One region of the Priestia sp. SIMBA_032 genome, then DNA from elsewhere that is predicted to be linked to it. Evidence: riboswitches for the same ligand, from Rfam matches in the RefSeq annotation. Region 1 holds a riboswitch; the other holds the start of a gene.
What was found. Region 1 has a riboswitch for ZMP and ZTP ahead of aimA (glutamate/serine transporter AimA). Riboswitches for the same ligand answer to the same signal wherever they lie in the genome.
Positions count from the first base shown of each region.

Region 2: linked by a shared signal. The riboswitch ahead of SB717_RS11240 (phosphoglycerate dehydrogenase) and the one ahead of aimA (glutamate/serine transporter AimA) in region 1 are both predicted to bind ZMP and ZTP.

Region 1 is NZ_JAWRXD010000001.1:1,002,350-1,015,046, forward strand. Features, by position in the region: gene SB717_RS05005 (hypothetical protein) at 1-115, opposite strand, end outside; gene ppc (phosphoenolpyruvate carboxylase) at 334-3,102, opposite strand; gene SB717_RS05015 (acyl-CoA thioesterase) at 3,285-3,794, opposite strand; gene SB717_RS05020 (DUF5105 domain-containing protein) at 3,946-4,749, opposite strand; gene SB717_RS05025 (hypothetical protein) at 4,701-5,000, opposite strand; gene aimA (glutamate/serine transporter AimA) at 5,173-6,768, opposite strand; ZMP/ZTP riboswitch at 6,825-6,903, opposite strand; gene SB717_RS05035 (cupin domain-containing protein) at 7,289-7,888, shown strand; gene SB717_RS05040 (DUF3311 domain-containing protein) at 8,244-8,447, shown strand; gene SB717_RS05045 (sodium:solute symporter family protein) at 8,447-9,946, shown strand; gene SB717_RS05050 (alanine/glycine:cation symporter family protein) at 9,976-11,406, opposite strand; gene SB717_RS05055 (glutaminase) at 11,510-12,499, opposite strand.
Region 2 is NZ_JAWRXD010000003.1:201,011-213,707, reverse strand. Features, by position in the region: gene SB717_RS11255 (DUF817 domain-containing protein) at 1-96, shown strand, start outside; gene SB717_RS11250 (tubby C-terminal domain-like protein) at 141-701, shown strand; gene htpG (molecular chaperone HtpG) at 732-2,609, opposite strand; ZMP/ZTP riboswitch at 2,820-2,898, shown strand; gene SB717_RS11240 (phosphoglycerate dehydrogenase) at 3,067-4,266, shown strand; gene SB717_RS11235 (hypothetical protein) at 4,400-4,852, shown strand; gene SB717_RS11230 (hypothetical protein) at 5,684-5,833, shown strand; tRNA gene SB717_RS11225 (tRNA-Ala) at 5,951-6,022, opposite strand; gene SB717_RS11220 (HD domain-containing protein) at 6,129-6,677, opposite strand; gene SB717_RS11215 (GH25 family lysozyme) at 6,903-8,204, shown strand; gene SB717_RS11210 (hypothetical protein) at 8,386-8,616, shown strand; partial or broken gene SB717_RS11205 (DMT family transporter) at 8,773-9,674, opposite strand; gene pdxR (MocR-like pyridoxine biosynthesis transcription factor PdxR) at 9,811-11,244, shown strand; gene SB717_RS11195 (hypothetical protein) at 11,758-12,390, shown strand; gene SB717_RS11190 (DUF2971 domain-containing protein) at 12,529-12,697, shown strand, end outside.

The DNA of each region.
Region 1 (12,697 bases):
GCTGTTTGGACAAACAAGTAGGATTCATTTTCTGTGTATACTCACAAAATTCCAGTCCAATAAATACAGAATTCTCGGAGTCAGCTTCAATGAAGATTTGCGAATTTTTTACCATTATCCTCGTCCTCCATATTCAATCTAGTTACCCCACCACTAGCACTCGTTTGTAGAATATTACCAGTTCTTTTCTATTTTATCACTGATTTTTCTCAGTGCCTATTTAACAGACGGAAGTTCTCTTTAAAAGAGAGGAAACTGACAGGCAGTTCTTTATGTGAGAAGAATGAACAAAAGACACCTCTTTTGTTTTCTTGAGGTGTCTTTTGATATCCATCAGCCTGTGTTACGCAACCCTGCTGCAATACCGTTAATCGTTAATAATGCTTCTTTTAAAAGTTCTTCATCTAACGTTTCAGCCTCATCTTCACGCAGCTTGGAAATAACCTTAACTTGCAAGAAGGTTAGAGGGTCCACATACGGATTTCGTAATTTAATAGATTCTTTAATTGTAGGAAGATGATCCATTAATTCTTTTTGCCCCGTGATTTGAAGAATCATTTCTTTCGTAACGTTATACTCTTTTTTAATAGCGGTAAAAATCCGCTCTGAAATAACCGGGTCTTGTACCATTTCTGTGTATTCTTTTGCTGCCATTAAATCTGCTTTTGTTAAGGCCATTTGCAGGTTATCGACGGTCGAGCGAAAAAACGGCCATTCTTTATACATTTGCTGAAGAAGCTGTATATCTCCGGATTTCTCTACTAAATGCTGTAAGCCCGTACCTGCAGCGTACCAGGCTGGAAGCAGCTGTCTGCTTTGCGTCCATGCAAATACCCACGGAATTGCTCGCAAGTCTTCAAAGCGATCACTTCCTTTTCGACTCATTGGACGTGACCCAATATTTAAAGCCCCGAGCTCAGGAAGAGGTGTAGCTTGTTTAAAGTAGGTTAAAAAGTCTGGATCTTTGAAAACAAGCTCTTGATACTTACGTAACGAAGCAGTTGAAATCTCGTCCATTGTTTCTTCCCATTCATGTGTACGAATATCGCATTGTTCAGCTTCTTGAGAAACATTTGCTGCCGCAGTAAGAAGAGCTGAGACCGCTTGCTCAAGGCTTCGGTAAGCAATGTCATATAAAGAGTATCTAGAAGAAAGAACTTCTCCTTGCTCTGTAATTTTAACACCGTCTCCTAGCGTCTCAACAGGCTGAGATAAAATACTTCGGTTTAACGGGCCTCCTCCTCGGCCTAGTGAGCCGCCTCGGCCATGGAAAAACTTCAGACGAACTTGATACTTCCTCGCCATATCGTGAATTTCCTGCTGCGCTTTGTAAAGCTTCCAATTAGCGGTAAGCGTTCCTCCATCTTTGCTTCCATCTGAGTAGCCAAGCATGATTTCCTGCAAATCCTGCTGTTTTCTTAAGTGCTCTCGATAAAAATCTAATTGAAATAGCTGTTCCATAATCTTAGGACCTGCTGTGAGATCATCGATTGTTTCAAGCAGCGGAGCTATATTTAATTTGCTTTCAATGCGGCCATCTGCATGAAGACGATAAATACCCGCTTCTTTGGCAAGTACCATGACTTCTAACAAATCACTTGCAGACTGCGTCATACTGATTAAGTAGACTTCAATGGATCTTTCTCCAAATTCTTTATGTGCTCGATGTATCATGTTAAATACTTCAATTACTTGCTGCGTTTCTTTAGAGTAATTCTCTACAAACGATAGCACAGGTCTTGGGTCTTGAAGAACTTTCCCTAGCAGCTCAACTTTTTTCTCTTCTGTTAACGCTGAATAATCTTCAGCTAAAGAAACAGCATGGAAAATTTCTTTGATTGCCGCTTCATGTTCTCCGCTGTGATTACGGATATCAAGCGTTGCTAAATGAAATCCAAACAGCTCAACTTGGCGAATTAATTTACACAAGCTTTTCAGCTGATAATCTTGAGGCTGGTGCTTTTGCAAGCTATCTTTGATGAGAAACAAATCTTGTAAAAGTTCTTCCGACCTTTGATAACCTGCTTCCGACTCTCCAACTAAATTTAATTTATGAAGCATAATCGTAAGCTTGCAGCGATATACTTCGTGTTTGATTCTCCATCGCTTTTTTTCAGGCAACAGCGATATTTCTTGATTAATAGAATTAAGAAGATTATCTGAAACTGCGACTCTTTTTGTAGACTGACTTAACCTTTGTCTCAATTGAGTAAGCGACTCTTTATATTTACGAATAGCTAACTTCCTTTGTTTGACAAGCGTTTGCCACGTTACTTTAGGAGTTACGTTTGGATTTCCATCTCGGTCTCCGCCAATCCATGAACCAAATCGAAGAATATTAGGCACTTTCCAATTTTCTTCGGGGTAATTCTCCTGCAATGAATTCTCCAATTCCTGATGAAGTTGAGGAAGCACTTCAAATAACGTTTCATCAAAATAATATAATCCATTGGATACTTCATCCATTACGGTTGGCTTGCGATCTCGCAGTTCATTTGTTTGCCATAAAATTAATACTTCGCTAAACAGTCTTTCTTCAATTTCTTTACGCTCACGTTTTGTTAACGTTGGATTATCCAAGTTTTTCAGAAGCTCAGCCATTCGTTTATGAATATCAAGGACACTTCGTCTAGTGGCTTCTGTTGGATGTGCCGTGATGATAAGCTCAAGTGATAAAGTTTGAAGCAAATTAGCAATTACATCTGGCGCCACGCCATTATTTTTAAGCGAAACAACGGCGCTTTCCAATGAGCCCGGCTGCATAATAGAATCTTCTTGCTGCTGATATTCCCGTCTGCGCCGAATTCGATGATTTTGCTCTGCAATATTAACTAAATGAAAATAAACTGCAAACGCCCGAATAACCTGCTCGCGCATCGGCTGTTCAAGAGTAACGATTTCATTTTTTATTTCTTTATAGATGGCTTCATCTTTGTTTTCTCTAAGTGATTTTGCCACTTCGCGTATTTTTTCTACTTTGTTGAGCAGTTCTTCTCCACCTTGGTGAACCAGAACTTTCCCTAACAATTGACCGAGAAATTTTACATCACGGCGCAGGGCAGTGCTGCTGTTTTGTCTTTCTGCTGCTTCTACTGTTATCATTAGACACGACACCTTTCTTTATAAATGTTTTACTTTTTAAACTTTTTAGAAAATTATATTAAATTCATATTACCATGAACGAAAATAAATTTCATATAATTTTGTTTCCTCCTCTCGTTCAAGAGAGGAGAATTCATCAAATACAAAAAGACTGCAGCGCAAAGCACTGCAGTCTTTTTATATTACCAAGGTTGTCCTAAATCCAACACTGAGGCTAGTTCATTGCTTTTTTTACGCACTTGTTTACGCGTGGCAGCGCGATCTGCCCCCGTTTGAAACAGGTATTTTTCTTCTTCTGTTTCTGGAATAAGCTCGGGTACTGTGCGGGGCTTTCCATCATCATCCATTGCCACAAAAGTTAAAAATGACGTAGCTGCAATTTGACGCTCCCCGGTTTTTAAATTTTCTTTAATCACTTTCACAAACACTTCCATGGATGAACGGCCTGTCCATGATACGTATGACTCCAAACATACAGAATCCTGAGGCGTAATAGGGTGCAGAAAGTGAATAGAGTCTGCTGAAGCCGTCACACACTCTGTACGACTGTGACGATAAGCTGAAATGGACGCAATCATATCAATATCACTCATTAATTTTCCGCCAAATAACGTATTGTGATTATTAATATCATTAGGGAAAATGCGGCTCGTTCGAACGGCCTTTGTATCTTTACAATAATTTGCTTTCATTAGTAAGAACCTCCATTGATGCCTATCATAATAAGAATAAAAGAATGAATGAACCTATACTAGCATATTTTGATAAATTTAGCTTTATAAAAAACTCGTTGATTTATTTACAGAAAACAAAAAAGAGAAGAAAAATTCTTCTCTTTTTTATCTATCGAATGTAGCTTGATCCAAACGTTTTACCTAAAGAGTCACTGTATAGGTCACTTGACTTCACAGTCCATTTTACATCTTCTTTCACCATAAAAATTCGTAGGGGACGACTTCCTTCTTTCGTTTCTAATTCATTTACAATATCTTTGAATTTAGAAGCCACAAACTCTTCAGAGTGTTTTGTATCGTAATCTTTCGTTTCATCTGTATATGCTCGCTTAAGCTGCGATACGTATGAATATAAGTCTGATAAATTAACAGTAGTGTACTCCACTTCTACTACAGCTTTATTATTTGCATTCGCAATCACATTTGTCTTTACACTTGCTTTTTCTTTTAAAACGTCTTTATACATGTTAAAAAAATCTTTTTTTGCTTTGTCGGTTAAACTGTTAGAAAACGCGCCTTTTAATTCCTCGTTAAACGCTTTTTTCTGTTCTTCTATGACAGCTGTTTTATCGGCGGTTACATATTTATCATAATCTACATTTTCTTTGTTTAAGTAAAGAACTTCAGTGTAAGCTTGCAGAGCTTTTTCTGGGTCTTGCAGCTTATTATAGCTTTTTGCGTATTTCTTCGTATCCAGTGTTAATGTTACTTCGTCGATTTCTTCATCATAATCAGAGGATGTTGGCTGCAGCCCAATTTTGTACTTTTTATCTTTTTTAACTTCAAAGACGAACGTTAATTTTTTTTGCTTCCCAGCCCCAATCTTGTCAGATGAACTGCTTTCTAGTCCAAGTTCCCGACTGTTCACTCCCGTTTTTGGAGATAATTGTTCATCTCCTTCATATAAATACACACCGTCGTAGTCCGATAAGGATATACTGTTTTTGGATACATTTTCACTTTCAAATCAACTTTCAACAGCCCTTTTTCTTCACTCGTAGCTCCTTCATCACTATCTACTAAAATATAAGAAGCGCTGTCAATAGATGCTTCAATCGCCTTATTTTTAGCCGAAGTAGACCCTCCCGTTTCCTTAGAACTGTTACAAGCCGCTAATACTAGCATAAGTACAAAAACCAAAGCCAAAACATTCATTTTTTTCACAGCTGCCCAATCCCCTTTATTTTGTTTTTTTAGAACTTTATCCCAAATAAAGGTTCCCCTGTGTAAATCCTTAAACCTTAAAATCTATATTTTTTACAATATTTTGATAAAAACTAAGTCTAAATTCTCCATAAATAAAAAACACGAGCACCCGCTCGTGTTTTTTATTTAGTTATTTAGATTGAAAATTCTCTTGATTGATTTGTTCAGCTTCTTTCATATATCGGTTAGGTTTGCCACTTTTAATTCCCCAGTAATAAAAAGCTAATGATACGCAAGCAATGACTAGCATATCCCATCCGAAAGGCAAAATATTTTTGCCTCCGAATTTTTCGCTTCCTATGTAGGAAATAAAAATCATGCACGCTAAATAGATAAGCATCCAAGCCCCGGTTAAAAATTCTTTTTTAAAGCCCACCCATTTATTTTTCGCTTGGTAATAAAAATAAACTGGCAGGCCAATTGCCATGATAAAGATCACTTCACCTGTAAGTGGCCACCTTGCCCAGTAAAGCGTCAAAGAAGCAAAAACGAAGCCGCATGGCGCAATAACTGATGCCCCTTTTAAATAAAACGGACGGTAAAAGTGTGAAGCCGTTTTTCTTAATGTTATAAGCGCTACAGGGCCCATAATATAAGAGATAAGCGTCGCTACTGAGATCACTTCTGCTAAGACACCCCATCCTCTAAATAAAAAGAGAAACAAAAAGCAGGCTGCTAAATTTAGCCACATAGCTGGGCGCGGGACATTGTAAAGTGGATGAAGAGTACCAAATATCTTTGGCAAATATCCATTTTGCTGCATCCCGTATAACATTCTAGAAGTAGTTGCCGTATATGTAGCACCTGTGCCGGAAGGAGAAACAAATGCATCTGCGTATAACACAATTGTTAGCCAGTTAATTCCAAGCGCAATCGCTAAATCAGCAAAAGGAGAATTAAAATTCAAATGATTCCATCCATCAGCAATAGATGACGGACTTACTGCTCCGATAAAAACAATTTGCAATATAATGTATACAATTCCAGCAATAAAAATTGAACCAATTACAGCTACCGGAATCGATTTATTAGGTGATTTTGCTTCTCCTGCCATATTTACAGGACTTTGAAACCCATTAAATGCAAACACGATACCTGACGTTGCCACTGCCGTTAAAACACTGGCCCACCCATAAGGGGCAACCCCATGCTCACTTGAAAAGTTACCGCTATGAAAACCAGCAAAAAATAAAGCCCCTGCTGTTAAACCAGGAATAATTAATTTAACAATCGTAATAAATGAGTTTGCTTTAGCAAAGAGATTTACCGTCCAATAGTTCACAAAAAAATAAACGAATAATAACAAAGACGCAACTGCCAGCCCCTTGGACGTTAAAATGCCATTGTCTACTAATTCATGAGTCCAGCGAGCCCATTTCCACGGCCACGTACTCATATATTGCACAGATGCAATAGCCTCCACTGTTATCGTTGAAGCGATTGAAATCCAGTTAGCCCAAGCAGCCAAAAACCCAATAAATGATCCGTGTGAATACTGAGGATATTTAACCATCCCCCCTGCTTGTGGAAACATCGCGCCCAGTTCAGCATATGACAGGGCAATGGTCAAAATAACCACCATTCCAATAACCCATGAAAAAATAGCCGCGGGTCCTGCAATTTGAGCTGCTTTCCATGCTCCAAACAGCCATCCTGAACCGATAATTGAACCTATGCCTGTCATGGTTAAAGCAAATGTTCCCATCTTCCTTTGCATATTGCTCATCCAAATCTACTCCTCTTCCCTAGGAAAATAAAAAAAACACTTGCGAAATTTTCTCAAGTGTTTGCCCAGGCGCGCGGCTTATACGCTATATGCTCCCCCATGGTCATCCATGTTGCGCCAGTCACATATAGGAATATATTTTTTATCAGTATATAACATCCATTACTATTACTCAATACACAAAAATGTTTACATTAATTTTTAAAAATAATAAATTATTCGTAAAATTCTAAATTTATCTTCTAAAAACCTCTTTTTAATTACACAAATGAACTAAAATCCTAACTTTACTTATCATTTGATTCTTTTAACCCACAAGAAAATCCCCTTCCACAAGTTATGCTAATATATATTATTCGTTTACAAAATACGAATTAACATCTATATATCCATAGAATTCTTGCACTAGACCCTTTACTTATATACAATATGAAGAAAAGATACCAAAGTGAAGTGCCCACCACTTAGCTGCGCTTGAAGTGGGAGACTTCTTTTAGGAAAACGTTAACACCTACATATCATGCACTTCGCAACGAATGAAGTACTTCGAGCAAACTTCTCTGTTTACGCAAGCAAAAAACAGGGAAAATTACGAAAAAAGATTGTTAGAGGGATGCTTATGAATTATGCAAATGTAAAAGTTCTTTATTTTGATGACGACGGAACCATTCCAAATCACCCTCGTCTTCCAGTTTTGTTGTATGAACACGTATTTATTAGTAAGAAAGAAAAAGTAGAGAGCATTTTTAATTCTCACAACTGGAAAAACAGCTGGGTAGGCGGCATATATGATTTTCACCATTACCACAGCAATTCTCATGAAGCACTAGGTGTAATTAGCGGATCTGCGCGTTTAAAACTAGGTGGACATATGGGAGAAAATATCGTGGTGCATGCTGGGGATGTACTCGTACTCCCTGCAGGTACAGGGCATATGCGTCTGCAGTCAACTGCTGATTTTAAAGTGGTTGGGGCTTACCCAGAGGGCATGGATTACAACTTACGAACAGGAAAACAAACTGATCGCCCTCACGTATTTGATGAAATTGCACAAGTACCTATTCCCACAACGGATCCTGTTTATGGCGACAAAGGACCATTGACAGAGTGGTGGAACTAGACAAGCACTTATTGTCTAGTTTTTTTATTTGCTCGTTTTTATAGCTTTTATAAATCTCTATTTGAACATATAAATTCTTTTTCTTTGATGCAATAGCAATATACTTTATCTCATCGAGAAAATTAACTTTCTTCTTTTCCGTTCTTTTTTTGCTTCAAAGGCAACTGCGCTTAGGTTCTCCCGTGCTTTTTCTTCCCTAATTATTTCAAACATCTTCTTCTCATGCCCTTTTTTTGTTTTTCTAAAAAAATTTTCATAATTTATAACGAAATTTTCAAAAAACTTATTGCTTTACTATGTCAGACTTGCTATCATAGTGAACATTGTTAGAGAAATTTTAGAGGAGGAGTAAAAATTGAACAGAAAATTCATAATATTTATTTTATTCATCATTCCATTTATTGCTCAATTCGCTTTTTTACCTTTTGTAAATAACATTCATCCAATTATTTTTGGGTTACCTATTTTGCATTTATGGTTATTTTTATGGGTCTTCTTAACGCCCGTGTGTACATTTATCATTTATCGTTTACAAAAATCTTGGGGGGACATTGAATAATGCAAGGAAATTTAACCGCACTTTTAATCACATCAGCAATTGTTCTTGTCGTTATCGCCATCGGCTTTATAGCGGGCCGTGACAAATCATCTAGAAGCTCCGTTGAAGAGTGGGCTGTAGGGGGAAGACGTTTTGGAAGCCTGCTCGTCTGGCTTTTAGTAGGAGCAGATTTATATACTGCTTATACATTCCTAGGTCTTACAAGTACAGCTTATCAAGGAGGAAGCATCGCATTTTTTGCCATCCCTTACTCTGTTTTAGCCTTTTTAATTTCATACTTTTTTCTTCCAAAGCTTTGGACTGTTGCTAAAAAGCACAAACTTACTACGCTTGCTGATTATGCTAGAGAACGTTTTAGCAGTAAATTTCTCTCCTCTTTAATTGCTATAGTAGGTGTATTGATGCTCATTCCATATATCGATCTTCAGCTTAGCGGTATTCAAGATACTCTTCGCGTTGCAGGAACTGGCTACATTAACGTAAAAGCTGTCGTTATTCTTTCATTCTTTCTTGTGGCTCTTTATACCTTTTTCAGCGGAATTAAAGGTCCCACATATACGGCAATTATTAAAGATATTTTAGTATGGGCGATTATGTTATTTATGGTTGTTTCTCTGCCAATTATGCATTTTGGAAGCTGGGGCAACATGATCGACAATGTTGCAAAGGATGCACCTCAGCTATTAACGATCCCAACACAAGGACCTAAAGGCATTCCATGGTTTATTACAGCATCACTCGTATCTGCTTTAGCTTTATTCATGTGGGCCCACGCTGCTACAGGTGTTTTCACTGCTAAAAGTGCAGATTCGCTTCGTAAAAATGCTGTCTTCTTACCTCTTTACAATATTGTTTTAATTCTAGTCATCTTCTTAGGGTTTATTGCTTATCAAGTATTACCTCAAGATACAACGGATCCTAGATTAGCATTATTAACCTTGATTCAATATTCATATGGCGGCATTGGCCAAGGCTTAGCTTATGCAACGATTGCTCTTGCTTCATTAATTCCATGTTCTATCATGGCTATCGGAGCGTCTAACTTATTTGCAAATAATATATTTAGAGATTTAATTAATCCAAATGTACAGGGTAAAACATTAACAATGGTTACTCGTTCTATGGTTTTTGTTGTTATTGGACTGGCACTTTTATTCGGTTTATTATTCCCTCAAGCGCTTGTTTCCCTACAGTTGCTAGGGGTATCGGGCATGGTACAAATCTTCCCAGCTATTGTTATCAGCCTGTTTTGGAGAAATCAATCAAAAGAAAGTACGATTGCTGGATTAGTAGTGGGGCTGGTTGTAACGTTTACCGTTCATGCCACAGGAAATTCATTTGGTCTTTATGAAGGGTTCTGGGGATTATTATCTAACTTACTTGTAGTTGTTATTTTAAATCCAATCTTTGCTGCAAAAACCAAAGCAGCAACAAATGGCGTGAAAGAAACATTATTTTCTAAAGCCACTACGCAAACTGAATTAAAGAAAAACGCATAAAAAAGTTCAGCCAACTGGCTGAACTTTTTTTAGATAATATTCTCTTTTTCAGAAGGGGAGGAAGTTGATTCTCTTTCCCAGCATTCAATATTTTGATTATTTTCTAACGCATCTTTATAAAAGACTGGATTTTTCCCTTCCTTTTTCTGCTGAGTATAGTCATGCAAGGCAGAAAACGCCACTTTCGATAATAGAAAAATAGCAATTAAGTTCACCACTACCATCATCCCCATAAATAAGTCTGCCAAATTCCATACAAGCTGAAGCTGAGCGACCGACCCAAAAATAACCATCGCTAAAACACCTACACGATAAGACCAAAGCCACATCTTATTTGAATTTAAAAATTCAATATTCGTTTCTCCATAATAATAATTGCCAATTAACGTACTAAAAGCAAATAGAAATACCATGATAGCTAAAAACCCTGATGCCCAAGAACCGATATGTGTACTAAGAGAAGCTTGCGTTAATTCAATGCCGCTTAGTCCCTGCTTATAGGCGGGGGATAAGAGAACGATAAATGCTGTGCTTGTACAAATCACGAGTGTGTCCGTCAAGACTCCAAATGCTTGGATAAGACCTTGTTTAACTGGGTGACTCGTCACGGCAGTTGCCGCCGCGTTGGGAGCACTTCCCATCCCTGCTTCATTGGAAAACAGTCCGCGCTTTACTCCATTGATTAACGTTGCACCAATCGATCCCCCAAGCGCCTGTTCAAACCCAAATGCATTTTTCACAATTAGAGATAGAACCGCAGGCATTTGATCAATATTTTTAAAGATAATGAACAGAGCCATTCCAATGTATAAAACGGCTAATACCACAACGATGTATTCCGATATCTTGGCGATGCGTTTGATCCCGCCAAAAATAATTGCCGCAAATATAACTGTCATAATAATCCCAATCAGCAAGCGGCTCGTTCCAAAAGAGTTCTCAAATGCCAGTGTAATCGTATTAGACTGCACAGCGTTAAACACCAGGCCAAATGATAGTGTAATGAGTACAGCAAATAGCCCACCCATCCATCTTTTATTTAACCCTTTTTCCATATAATAAGCGGGTCCTCCTCGAAATCCGTTTGCCCCTTTTACTTTATAGATTTGAGCGAGTGTACTTTCTACAAAACTTGATACTGAGCCGATAATGGCAATAATCCACATCCAAAATACAGCACCCGGACCGCCAAGAGCAATAGCAATCGCTATGCCGGTAATATTTCCTGTTCCTACTCGAGCTGCCATGCTTATGCAGAAAGCTTGAAACGGGGAGACTCCCCCATCTTTAGCCGATCGTCCTTCTTTCAAAACAAGTACCATTTCTTTCAACATGCGAAACTGCAAAAAACGGGAGCGAACCGTAAAATAAATACCGATTGATACAAGTAAAATAATTAATAAATTCGACCAAAAAAAATCATTGATGACACTAATTACACTTTCGATTGCTTGTTGCACGCCTATCACCTCATTAAAAAATTTGGTAGAACAAATGCAAAACATGAAAGTTTTTTCTCTTGGTGTTTATATTATTGAAGCGAATGAAGAGTACGTAAATAGACTAAAAAATACTCAAATCCCATTCTTTTGCGATTTTTTTTAGCAGCGTAACGCCTTTTACGCTATTCCCGTACTCATCAATAGCTGGACTGTAAATTCCGATACCGCATCCGTCAGGAAATGGAGACTGCTTTTTCGTATTAGGTGGCACCAATGACATGATTCCTCCTGATACACCGCTTTTAGCTGGCATACCAACAAATGCCGCAAACTTTCCTGAGGCATTATACATACCGCATGTAAGCATGAGCGCTTTTGTTAATTTAGCTACTTCTTTTGGAATTACTTGTTTGTGAAACACTGGATGATATCCGTCTAATGACAGAATTAATCCGATTAGCGCAATATCTTCAGTCGTTACTTCAATTGAGCACTGCTTTAAGTAAACCTCTAGAACTTCTTCTACTTCTCCTTGTAAGTAGTTTGTTTCTTTTAAATAGTAGGCAAGCGCACGATTTCGATGAGAAGTTTGCCATTCTGATTCAAAGACGGTTTCATTAATGAGCGGTGTTTTCCCGGTAAGCATTGTTATCACATCAAACAAATAGCTTAATTTTTCTTTTGCCGTCTCCCCAGATAAAAGAGATGAAACCGTTAAAGCGCCGGCGTTAATCATAGGATTGAACGGCTTTCCGGGTTTATGCATTTCCAGTCTTATAATAGAATTAAATGCATCTCCAGTTGGCTCTACATCCACTCTCTCTAGTACATAAGGAATGCCGCAGCATAAGCAAGCTGCTATAAAGCTAATGACTTTAGAAATACTTTGAAGAGTAAATACCGCTTCATAATCCCCAGACTGGATAACTGTTCCGTCAGCACCAATCAAACAAATACCTAATTGAGACGAGTCCATATCTTTCAAAGCGGGGATATAATCAGCCGTTTTTCCTTCTGAAGAAAATTCTTTTATTTGCTCTACCCACTCATGTAACTGCTCTTTTGCAGTGACGTGTAAGTAAGACATTTCCTGTTCAATTTCTCTTTTCATTAAAATCACCTCATCACTTAATTAACTTTTTATTTTAAAGCGCTTTCATAAATCGGGATTTCATTTTCGTTTTTAATGTACAATACAACCTACGAGAGCATACAAAAACCTACAAAACTTTTTGGAATTATATTTTTATCTTTGGCACTCTTCTCCATTGTGCTGGACGCTGTCACAATGTATACTAATTCACGAATC
Region 2 (12,697 bases), on a different contig from region 1:
TTGATTGTTGCTTTACTAAAGCATTTAAAAGAAAATCAAAGCCAATTTAAACAAAGGAAGAAATCAAAAGAAACAAACGAAATATATGAAAGATAGAAACATAACTATGTACACGCTGTTAATAATTTTTGGAGGCTTATATGCAAGAATATATTTTTCATCTTCCCCATTTTAAATCAGCGGGGAAGACCGTAGCAGTTAAAAATGAAAATGGAGAAAATGTCGGACAAATTAAGAGAGCGCATAAAAATATGTGGACTAAAAGTATTGATTTTTTAACTCGTGATGGACTTCCAGTTTTAGATTCTATTTCTTGGTTTCCTATCTTCTCCTGCGGCTTAAAGGTACATTTACAAGTTCAATGGGAAGGAAGAACGGTGCTTATTGATCATGTGGAAAAACACCGGTGGGTGATAAAAGAAAATGGAAAAACAGTGGGGTATCTATTAGGTAAAGGAATAATTAAAAACGAAGGGAAACAAGAAATTAGATGGGGAAATAACGTCTACATGTTAAGCAGTAATGAAGCCATAGAGGAGGCGTGTATTTTTAATCAAAAAAGAGAAAAAGTCGCAGAGTTTAAATCAGACCTTTTTCATTTTAAAGAAGGCAAACACTCAATAAGAGTAATAGAAGAACTGCCGGTACCCATTTTTATCGCTTCTTACTATATAACTACTTTTATTATGTCATACATATAATCAGGCGCAGAGTGATTCTGCGCCTGATTTTTATATCATGATTTTACAAATATCATTTGTGAATTCAACGGGATCACTAATAGATAAGCCTTCAATTAAAAGAGCCTGGTTATATAATAGATTTGTATAAAGGTCTAATTTCGCTTTATCATTTTCAAGTGCATCTTTTAAAGAAGCGAACACATCGTGATTTACGTTAATTTCTAGCACTTTTTCTGCTTTTACATGCTGATTGTCAGGCATAGTACTTAAAATTTTCTCCATTTCAATCGTTACTTCACCATCAGCTGATAAGCAAACGGGATGTGTTTTTAAACGTTTAGACGCGCGGACATCTCCTACTTTTCCCGCCAAAGCTTTTTTCATATAGTCAAATAGCTCTTTGTTTTCTCTTTCCTCAGACTCATTGAGCTGTTCTTCCTCTGCTTCAATCCCTAAGTCACTGCTTGAAACAGATTTAAATTCTTTTTCTTCGTACGTCATTAACATTTTAATCGCAAATTCATCGATATCTTCTGTAAAATACAGAATTTCGTACCCTTTATCTGCAACCAATTCTGCTTGAGGAAGCTTTTCAATTCGTTCGTACGATTCGCCTGATGCATAATAAATATACTTTTGATCCTCAGGCATGCGCGATACGTACTCGCCTAATGTCACTAGCTTTTTCTCTGTAGAAGAATAGAATAAAAGCAGGTCTTTTAACACGTCTTTGTTGCTGCCAAAGTCACTGTAAACGCCGTACTTCAGCTGACGGCCAAATGATTCATAAAACTTCTCGTACTTTTCACGTTCGTTTTTAAGCAAGCTTTTTAATTCATTTTTGATTTTCTTGCCGATGTTTTTGGCAATCAGCTGAAGCTGGCGGTCTTGCTGCAAAATTTCACGTGAAATATTAAGAGATAAATCTTCAGAATCTACCATACCTTTTACAAAGCTAAAGTAATCTGGAAGAAGATCTGCACATTTATTCATAATTAAGACACCGTTTGAATACAGTTCAAGTCCTTTTTCAAATTCTTTTGAGTAGTAGTCAAACGGACTATTTTCTGGAATAAATAAAATGGCATTGTAGCGAATCGTTCCATCCACATTAATGTGAAGGTGAGTGAGCGGTTTATCAAATCCGTAGCGCTTTTCTGAATAAAACTGCTCATAGTCTTCTGAAGTCAATTCATTTTTGTTTTTCTTCCAGATCGGTACCATACTGTTGATAACTTGTTCTTCGGTATAATCTTCTAGCTCGTTATCCGCGTCTTCTTTAGGACGTTTTTCCGTTATGTCCATTTTAATCGGGTAGCGAATAAAGTCTGAATACTTTTTAATGATCTCTTTTAAACGATACTCTTCTAGATACTCATCATATGTTTCATCTTCTGTATTTTCTTTAATTTTTAAAATGATTTGAGTTCCGACCGTTTCTTTTTCGCAAGGTTCAATTGTATAGCCATCAGCACCAGTAGATTCCCATTTATAGGCTTTATCGCTGCCTAAAGCTTTACTAATCACCGTTACGACATCTGCTACCATAAACGCTGCGTAAAACCCAACGCCGAATTGGCCGATAATCGTGTGCCCGTCCTTTGTTTCATTTTCGTTTTTAAACGCAAGAGAACCGCTTCTCGCAATTGTGCCCAAGCTGCTTTCAAGCTCTTCTTGCGTCATGCCAATTCCAGTATCCGTAATGGTTAAGGTACGGTTAGCTTTATCTGGTGTTACTTTTATGTAGTAGCTTTCTTTGTTAAAATGCAAGGAGTCGTCTGTTAAGGCTTTGTAATAAATTTTATCGATTGCATCACTTGAATTTGATAGAAGTTCTCTCAAAAATACTTCTTTTTGAGAATAGATGGAATTAATCATCATCTCTAATAATCGCTTTGATTCAGCTTTGAATTCTTTTTTTGACATAAGAAGTTCTCCTTTCCAAATAGGGCTTATAAAATAATTAGCACTTGAGTTGATAGAGTGCTAATCACTCTTCTTATTTAACATGTATTGGGGTGTTTGTCAATATATTAGGAGATTTACCAAAGAGATTAAAAATTAGACTGAAAAAAGCAAACTTTTAAAAAAAGGTTGAACGTTCTGAAAGAGTTTGCTAGAATATACTTAATTTCAAAGACTATATGTGACTGGCGAAACGCGGATAACCGTGAGGAAGCATATAGTGACGTAGCCGTTCGCCTGGGCAGAGGTAAGGGATTAATACATATCTCTTACCTCTTTCTGTTTAGGGGGAGAGGATATAGAAGTTATCAGACATGTAGGCTAAAAAACCAGACTTTTAAAAAAATTAAAAATGAAGTTCCTTTATCCAAAGGTAAAAACATGTAAAACTACGATGATAATCAGAGGAGAGTACAAAATGAGCACATTAACATTGGAAAAAGTACAAACAATCAAAACATTAAACAACATTGCACAAAAAGGTCTAAATGTTTTTAATCAAGAAGGTTATCAAATTGACAACGACAGCGAAAATCCAGATGCTATTGTCGTGCGTAGCTTTAACATGCACAGCATGACATTTGACCAAAATTTAAAAGCTATTGCACGAGCTGGAGCAGGGGTTAATAATATACCAGTGGACGCTTGCACGGAGCAAGGTATCGTTGTATTTAATACGCCGGGAGCTAATGCAAACGCAGTAAAAGAAATGGTTTTAACTACAATTATGGCTTCTTCTCGTAACTTATTTGCTGGAGTTGAATGGACAAAAGGATTAGATGGCCAAGGTGATCAAATTCCTAAGCTAGTTGAAGCAGGTAAAAAACAGTTTGTTGGAAAAGAAATCAAAGGCAAAACATTAGGCGTTATTGGTTTAGGTGCGATTGGTGCTCTTGTAGCAAACGATGCGCTTGATTTAGATATGGACGTAATTGGTTTTGATCCATTCATTTCTGTTAATACAGCTTGGAATTTGTCTCGCAACGTACAGCGTGCCATGTCTCTAGAAGAACTATTTGCAGCATCTGACTATATTACGGTTCACGTTCCATTAACGGACGATACAAAAGGTGTTTTCAATAAAGAAACGTTTAGCATCATGAAACCGGATGTTCATATCTTGAACTTCTCACGCGGTGAGCTTGTAAACGAAGAAGATATGAAAGCTGCTCTTGAAAGTGGAAAAGTTGGTCGATACATTACAGATTTCCCAAATCAAAATGTCTTAAACATGAAAAATGTTGTGCCAATTCCTCACTTAGGGGCATCAACTCAAGAATCAGAAGAAAACTGTGCGGTAATGGCAGCACGTCAAGTGAAAAATTTCTTAGAAACAGGAAACGTTAAAAATTCAGTAAACTTCCCGAATGCATCTCTTCCTTACACTGGGAAAAAACGCGTAGCTGCTTTCCATCACAACGTGCCGAATATGGTAGGACAACTTACGCAAGTATTCTCAAACTATAATTTAAACATCGCAGATATGGTGAACAGAAGCCGCGGTGAATATGCGTATACAATGATCGATATTGACAATCAAGTAAGTGACGAGATTGTGCCTGAGCTAGAAGAAAAAATCGGTCAAATTGAAGGAATTATTACAAGTCGTATTATCTAATTTGGTTCCCGTCATATTTTAGTGTTACAGCCCTAACTTAGAAAAGTTAGGGCCGTTTTTACATGGTGTTTATCTTCATATCGTTTCCTTCATTCCCATAGCATATAGAAATACCTTTAAAGAGGTGAACGTTTTGTCAGGAGAACTGATAGGAATTTTGATAGGGTCGCTCATCGCGCTGGCAGGAACATTCATTACGTCTGTCGTAGCTATAGTGATGTCGAAAGAGCAATACAAACAAGAGCTTCGCAAAGCATTTATCCAAAAGAAAGTTGATGCCTATACCCATGTGTGTCAAGTTATTCTAGCTATAAAAAACGATTTACTTACAAAAACTGTTTCTTCAGCTGGCTTAAATTGGACGGCTCAATCTATTAACAAACTAGCAGATGTGTGTATTACGGAAGGGCTATGGATCGATGAAGAAGACAGCAAAAAGCTGGAGGTTCTGCAGAAGCAGCTTTCAAAGTTTGTATTTGATGAAATAGAACTGTCTAGACAAGATATTCTCACAGCCTGTTATGAAATTGTTGAATATTGCGAAAAAAAGGTAAGGATTCTTCATTTTATGACTACAAAAGAATAGGTGATTACTACTTTAAGAAGTGATAGTAGAAGTATTAAAAAAGCATCGGTCTTAACGATTGTATGAGAAGTGTATGAGCTATTTCATATTTAATACAGTTCTTAACAAACAGTAAGTGTTTATGAAAAGAACTTTGCAGCAGCATACAAAGTTCTTTTTTTCGTTCAATTGTGGATATAACTAAAGAAAAACAAAGCAAGCAAAAGGGTAATTCCAACTACACAAGCCACTTGAATGGTATTTAAGGATGTTGATAACCAAGGGATTAAAGGGATAATACATAAAACTAAGCTACCTAGTACAATAGCAAAACGAATAACAAAGACGACTGTTATAGAACGAATGCCACATACAGCTGATATACTAATCACTTCTTTGTAGAATGAAATAACTTTTTTGTCCAGGGTTAAGCATGCTTAACATCTCACGTTAATGTCTACATTCACATTATCTTAAGTTTCAATTCATACTGGCTTCATATAAATTAATCATACTGAATGTATTAATGAAAGATATGAGGTGGAACAATGTTAAAAAAGCTTTTTAAACTACTTACACAAGAAACCGAGATATCTAAAGATAAAGAAGTAGATCTCCACGAAGAGAACGATTTTAACGAAGTTTGTGATGATCATTTCATTATAGATGAGTATTAGAAACCCTATAAAATGCTGCGAAATTTAAAGAATTGATTGAGTATATCCGTATAACCAGTAATTGCACAAGGGTCGTAAAGGTATACTTTTACGGCCGATTAATATTGATAAATTGCTTTTCACATGAAACAATGTGAAAAAAATGGGCATCCTAGAAGTAAAAGGAGGGGATAGAATGGGCAAAGAACCAAATGATGAAACAAGTGAAGGGCTGAATCAGCTTTTTGAAATCATCAATGCAAAAGGCGACGAGGGCGAACTTAGAGAAATTGTCAGCAGGAGCAGTGAAAAGAATAATCATAAAAATCATGAGGATCAATCGTAAAAAGAAAATAAAAAACCTCTTCATGGAAATCATGAAGAGGTTAGATGAAATAGTATTGCAACCATTCCATCCCGCAGAGTTTTAAAGTGTTTTAAACTCTTGATACGACTGGTTTTATGGAACTGATGGGATTCGAACCCACGACCCCTTGTCTGCCAGACAAGTATTCTCCCACTGAACTACAGTCCCGATTATGTAGAGCCTTTATTGCGTGTTGACTCTACTATATTTTAATACGTATGCCGCGCGTTCGCAATAGTTATTTTCAGTGTTTTCTAATTTCTTCATATGAATATTAACTTCTAAAAAAATCATTTACTTCTTGTTTATACGTATAAAAAAAACTTGGAATTTGGCTTGGTTCCAATCCTTGTGCAGCGTATTTGCTGATGGATTCGTAGTACCATTTCTGCTTCTCGAATCCTCTTTTAAAGCTATTCCAAATCGTATCTCCTTGCTGATCGTAGCTTTCTTTTAAAGATCGTAAATTGTCTAATTTATCTGCTACAATTAAAGATTTCACTTCAAGAGAACCAGTTTTAACGATTTGAATTGTATGCTCTTTACGTTCTTCCCAGCTTTTTGATTTGTCTTCTGTATGAGCTTCAACAATCTCTGCTACCTCTAAGCCAAATCTTTGTACAATTTCTTCAAGTGTTACACTTGTATCTTCTACAGCATCATGCAGATAAGCTGCTGCAATTACTTCTTCACTAAAACCTGCTTTTTCTAAAATATTACCTACGTTAATAGGATGAACAATATAAGGTGTATCGGACAGCTTGCGCATTTGGCCGCTATGAGCGTGTTCTGCATATCTACGTGCTTCTTTTATTAAAGACATCATATTCCTCCACTTTTTATCCAGTATATCTTCATATTATTAGTATAAACGAATATAGCTTTCCTCACTTTATAAAATTGCACAAATTCATTTCTTATAATAAGGGAAGGCTACCAAAATCCCTTCTTATTGTAGTTTTTTTATAAAGCCTAATATCTATTTAATAGGCCTGTATCAGTTGCCATTTCCTTTTTTATTCATAGTTTGTATGAAGGAGTGATAGCAATGCAAAACCGTAATAATCAAAATATTAAGGTCATTGATGTTTCTCATCACAACGGAACAATTGATTGGGCAAAAGTGGCGTCGGATGGTGTAAAAGGCGCGTATATTAAATTAACAGAAGGCACAACCTTCTTAGATAAAAAATCATATGATAATTATATAGGTGCAAAAAATGCAGGTCTACGTGTAGGCTTTTATCACTTTGCTCATGTTGATAATGATCCCATTGCAGAAGTTAATTTCTTTTTAAATAAATTAGGCAGCATGAAGGTTGATTTGCCTCATTGCTTAGATTTGGAAGAAAATAAAGGGAAAACAAAAGCGCAGGTCACAGCCTTTGCAGTTAGATGGATGGAGTATATTGAAAGGAAAACAAGCATTACGCCTATTCTTTATACGGGTTATAGTTTTATTAAATCCAATTTTACAAGCGCTGTAGCAAAATATCCGTTATGGGTAGCCCGTTACAGTGGAAGTAACCGTTCTAAGGGATTTGCTAATCCAGGGAATACAGCCATTTGGAATAGATGGGCTATGTTTCAATATACAGATCAAGGAAAGGTAAAAGGAATTAACGGAAATGTTGATATTAATGAAATGGATTTAGATTTTTTTAATAGTATCAATACAGGCATTACAGTAGTGGAAAATAATAAACCCTCAGCGCAATTGCAGCAAGGTGATAGCGGACTAGCTGTAAAAGAATTGCAGCAAAACTTAATTAGATTAGGATTTGAACTTTCCCAGCAAGGAACCGATGGTCAATACGGCAGCGAAACTATTGCAGCTGTTAAAGCTCTTCAAGAAAAGTATGGATTAACGTCAACTGGAAAAGCTGATGAGAAAACATTAGCTAAAATGATGGAATTGCTTAAGGGTGTAAGTAATCCTGTCGAAGAATCATTACCAAAGGTTACTTCACTCGGAGATAAATATGCTTTTCAAGTAAAAGCGAAGAAGGATATTGGAGTCTACAAATATGCAAATGTAACAGAGAATTTTAGAACGATAAAAAAAGGCACGGTATTTAGCGTATATGGCTATACGAATGCAGCATGGGCTGTTCCAGGCGGATTTGTGCAAATGAAAGACGTAGAACCTATCCCAATTACAATTAAAACAGGCGGATTAAGTAAAGACATGGAAACAGAGTTTCGTGCTTTCTTAAAAAATGAAGGAATTGACAGTGAATTACACGTACATGCAATAGGTAATCCGTCCGCTGAACTTACCGCAGCTGGACTGGATTTTGTAAAAGTTAAACAGTTTTTAGATAAAAAAGGCTGGTACTACAAGCAATAAACTCCCGCTCCGAAGAGCGGGGGGTTATTTTGGTATTTTGTAAAAAAAGAATAGCAGAGATCAATTAAGTAATTAAAATATGTTCTAAATAACAAAGTATGTAATAACAAAAAAGGTTCTATGTATAGTTCACCTCTAACAGTCATATTTTTAGTCAACAGCTCATGGAGGGTAAATGAATATGAAAAATACGCAGATTCGAATTGAAACACTATCCTATCACTACGAAAACATTATGGTGAATGATGAAGTAGAGCGTGCGATAAAAAGTATTGAAGTGACGTATCGAGCATATAAACATAACCACGTTTTAAACGGACATGTAGTACTTTCAGGAGAAGAGATTTACGATCTCCAGCAGCTGACTCACGCAGTGGCTGGGAAAATAAAAGCAGAATTAGAAACTTCGTAAAAAAACGCCTTTCTTTAAATCTCAAACCAAGATTAAAGAAAGGCGTTTTTTATTAATTATTAATCAAACTGCAAAAAGAAGAAATTAAAATATGTTCTAAATAAAATATATAAATAAAAAACATAGCATCTAAGAGAATTCCTTAAACCCTACACATTATCTTTGTATTGTGAACCTTGGCTTTTTTACTACTGCTACTCGTCTTTTACTATGTGTAAGCAACACGCCGCATAACGTAATGATGCCTCCAACAATGGAAGCTGTGCTGGGGATATCTTTTAAAAGCAGCCACGCTAAAAAAAAGGACAGCGCAGGAGTTAAGTAAAGAGAAATGGCAGCTTCAGCAGAACCTATACGCGATGTCAGATAAGCGAGTATCATATACGGAATAACGGTTGGGAATAATCCTAAATATATCACGCTTATCGCTGATCTGACAGAGATATGAGCAAGCTCTATTTCTAACCCTGGTAAAAAAACAAGCATAGAAATGGCAGCTCCCCAGATACTGTACGTTACAAAAGAAAGAAAACCATACTTTTTTAATAATTTTTTTGACATACCATATAGATGCTTTCTGCAAGGGCAGCTAGTAGAATTAGTAAGATTCCATTAACCGAGTGTACAAAATTCTCTTTGCTGAAAGTTAAAAGTGCAATACCTGCAAAGCTTACTGCAGATCCAATCCATTTTCTTTTTCCGAACGCTTCATGAAAAAAGAAAATAGCTAAAAACGCGGAAAAAATAGGAGTCGTCGAGACCAGTAAACTCGCAATACCCGCACTTACCGTTTTTTCTCCAATGTTTAATGCTGTGTGATAGACAGTAAAGCCTAAAAAACCGAGCGCTAAAAGAAGTGGAATATCTTTTATATCAGGCAATCGCATGCGTGTGGCTATTGCAATAACTAACAACACTATAGAAGCAATACTTAATCGAACAAAAGCGAGGTGCTGAGGAGAAAACGATTCCAATCCTATTTGAATAACTGGAAATGCTGAAGCCCATAAGCTAATCATCAGTATATGTAAAAATACAAGGCTAAACGTTAATTTCATGCTTATTCATCTCCATTTTTTATTTTGAACCCAACCAGTTTCCATCGTTGTTCCCATATTAATAAACATTTGATAAAATGTCTTCAACCAGTTTAAAAGCAATTAACCCAACCACTTTAAAAATAGGAGTAGACGTATGAATCAAGACAACAGTTCTATTTATCCAAAATACAAGCAAATTATTGATTTTATGAAAGGAAAAATTGCCCGTGGAGAATGGCCGATTGGAAGTAAAATTCCCAGCCAGCGAAAGCTTGCAGCTTTGTTTGACGTTAATCGAAGTACGGTCATTACGGCATTAGAGGAATTAACAGCGGACGGTTTAATTGAAGGTAAGATAGGAAAGGGAACAATCGTTGTAAATAATACGTGGACACTTTTGGCTACGAATCCGCCCGATTGGAATGTTCATGTGAAATCAGGTATGCATCGGCCCAGTCAAGCCATGGTACAAGATATTAATAAATCCGAATTTAACTCAAACCTTATTCAATTAAGCAAAGGAGAGCTTTCACCTGACATATTTCCTAAAAACAAAATGAAATACGCCGTAGAAAAAGTAGCAGAAAACATGGAGGTTCTGGGATACGAAGAGCCAAAGGGTTATTTTCCTTTAAGAAAAGAGTTAAGTGCGTATATGAAAACAATAGGGATTGAATCTTCTCCAGATTCTATTTTAATTGTTTCCGGCGCTCTTCAAGCTCTTCAGCTTATTTCAATTGGACTGCTGCAAAAGAACTCTTCCGTTTTGTTAGAAAAACCTTCTTATCTATACTCCTTACATGTATTTCAATCAGCCGGAATGAAACTCAAAGGTCTTGCTATGGATGAGGAAGGAATAAAAGTAACAGCTATAAAACGTGCCGATCCTCAAGAAGGACAAGCTATTTTATATACAAATCCGTGTTTCCATAACCCAACGGGAACATTAATGTCACAAAATAGGCGTCACGATTTGTTGAAAGAGTGTGAGGAACATCAGCTTCCTATTATTGAAGATGATTTATATCGTGAATTATGGCTAAATGAACTTCCTCCGTTGCCATTAAAGGCTTTAGATAAAAATGGACACGTGTTATATGTTAGCAGTCTTTCTAAAACATTAAGCCCGGGATTACGTATCGGATGGATAGTCGGCCCAGAACCAGTCATTGAGCGTTTGGCGGATATTAAAATGCAAACAGATTATGGATCGAGCTCATTGTCTCAAAGAGTAGCAGCGGAATGGTTTGAAAATGGCTTATATCAACAGCATATGGAAACTGTACGAACCGACTTGGGAACAAGAAGAAAAGTGATGCTGAATGCTTTGGAAACATACGCAGGAGATGTAGCAACATGGACGAATCCTGAAGGAGGCTTTTTTATATGGGTGCATATTCAACCTTCTATCTCAATGAAATCTTTATACTCTCGTGCTTTAAAAAGAGGGATATTGCTTAATTCTGGAAGTATCTATGCACAAGAAACCGGCAGTTATCTTCGGCTTTCTTACGCCTATGCCTCTTTACCAGATATCGATAGAAGCATTAAAATTCTTGCTGAACTGATTCGGGAATTGCAAGTATAGTAAAAAAAGGAGTAGCGGATTACCACTATTCCTTTTTATTTGTATCAAACTCTTCTTCTTATAAAAAACTCCAAGTAACAACTGAGTATATATTACCGTCTATAAATACGCGTTATTTTTTATGGCAAAAATAAGTTAAGAAGACTTTTAATTTACTTTCTGTACGTTTTACATATAAGTCGTGAATGGTTTTAACTACGTAATCATTATCAAACATTTCCAACACCTCAATTATTGTTAAGTTTCCTGTTCTTTATAGTTTATGAAATAATCAGACGCATATCATCCGCCATCAGCTGTAACTTTACAGTTCATCTTTTACAACTAAAGGCTGAAACGTACGCTCATGATTGAACGCACGAATAACAGGATATGCAAAAAAATGAAAAGTGTGCACGTTTTGTTTAAAAAAAGGCTATATCTCTAAAAAAAGAAAATTGTCACACACATTTATGAATATGTATCTACTAAGTAAGAAGACTTTTTTAGTTGGTGGGATTGAAGGTGAAAAAGATGGATGAATTATTTAAAGATCTTGATGTGTACAGAACGCAAGAAGAAATGAAGCAGTATTTTGAACACACGCAGCAAATGATTCATCAAAACAAAGAGTATATAAAATTAGCCCGGCTTAAAAAAGGGCGTTTCAAAAAGTTTTTTGAAGAGTTTTATCCGCTTTATTGCTTCAGCCAATCTTCCTATTGTCCGAGAAATTCAAAATTGAAGCTTATTATTGGAAGTCAAGGATACGACGGATTAATTCTTCAGCCGGATGGTACTGAAAAACGAATTGAAATTACTTCTTATAAAGATGGGAAACTGGAATTTGAAGATGCACAGAGAGTCAATTCAGGAAATTTTGCTCTACCCCGTATCCAGACGGAAGGTTCTGTAGAAGAGTATATAGAAAAAGTGCTAGAAAACATCCAAAAAAAGAGCAAAAAAGATTACAGTGGAGCATCCATTCTATTTGTTGTACACACGTTTCATTATTTTGAAGTCTACGGAAAAAGTTCATCTGCCTTTATTCGTACCTTAAAAAAAGAAATGAAGAATACTGATTTTCGAGCGGATGAAATTTATTTATTGGAATTAAATCAGCCAGACAGTGAAAGTGTTAAGCAGAACATTCATTTCATTAAATAAGAAGACACGCTTTAGATGTTGAGGCGTGTCTTCTTATCTGATAATAGAACTCTCTTAATGCAGGTGGATAATTTTGAAAATTACAACAATTAAGTGCTATAATTCAAGTATGAATATGCATTCAGAGGAGGAAAACCAATGGATTTAGCTTATAGAGAGAAAGCGTACGAATATGCCAAAAGATTCGAATCTAGCTATGACGATTATGATGAACGCTATAAGGTGCACAATAATCCGACGGTGTGGCGATTTATGCCGCTGTGTGATTTTCAAGATTTACTAGAAACCAATGCGCTTTTTTTCGCAA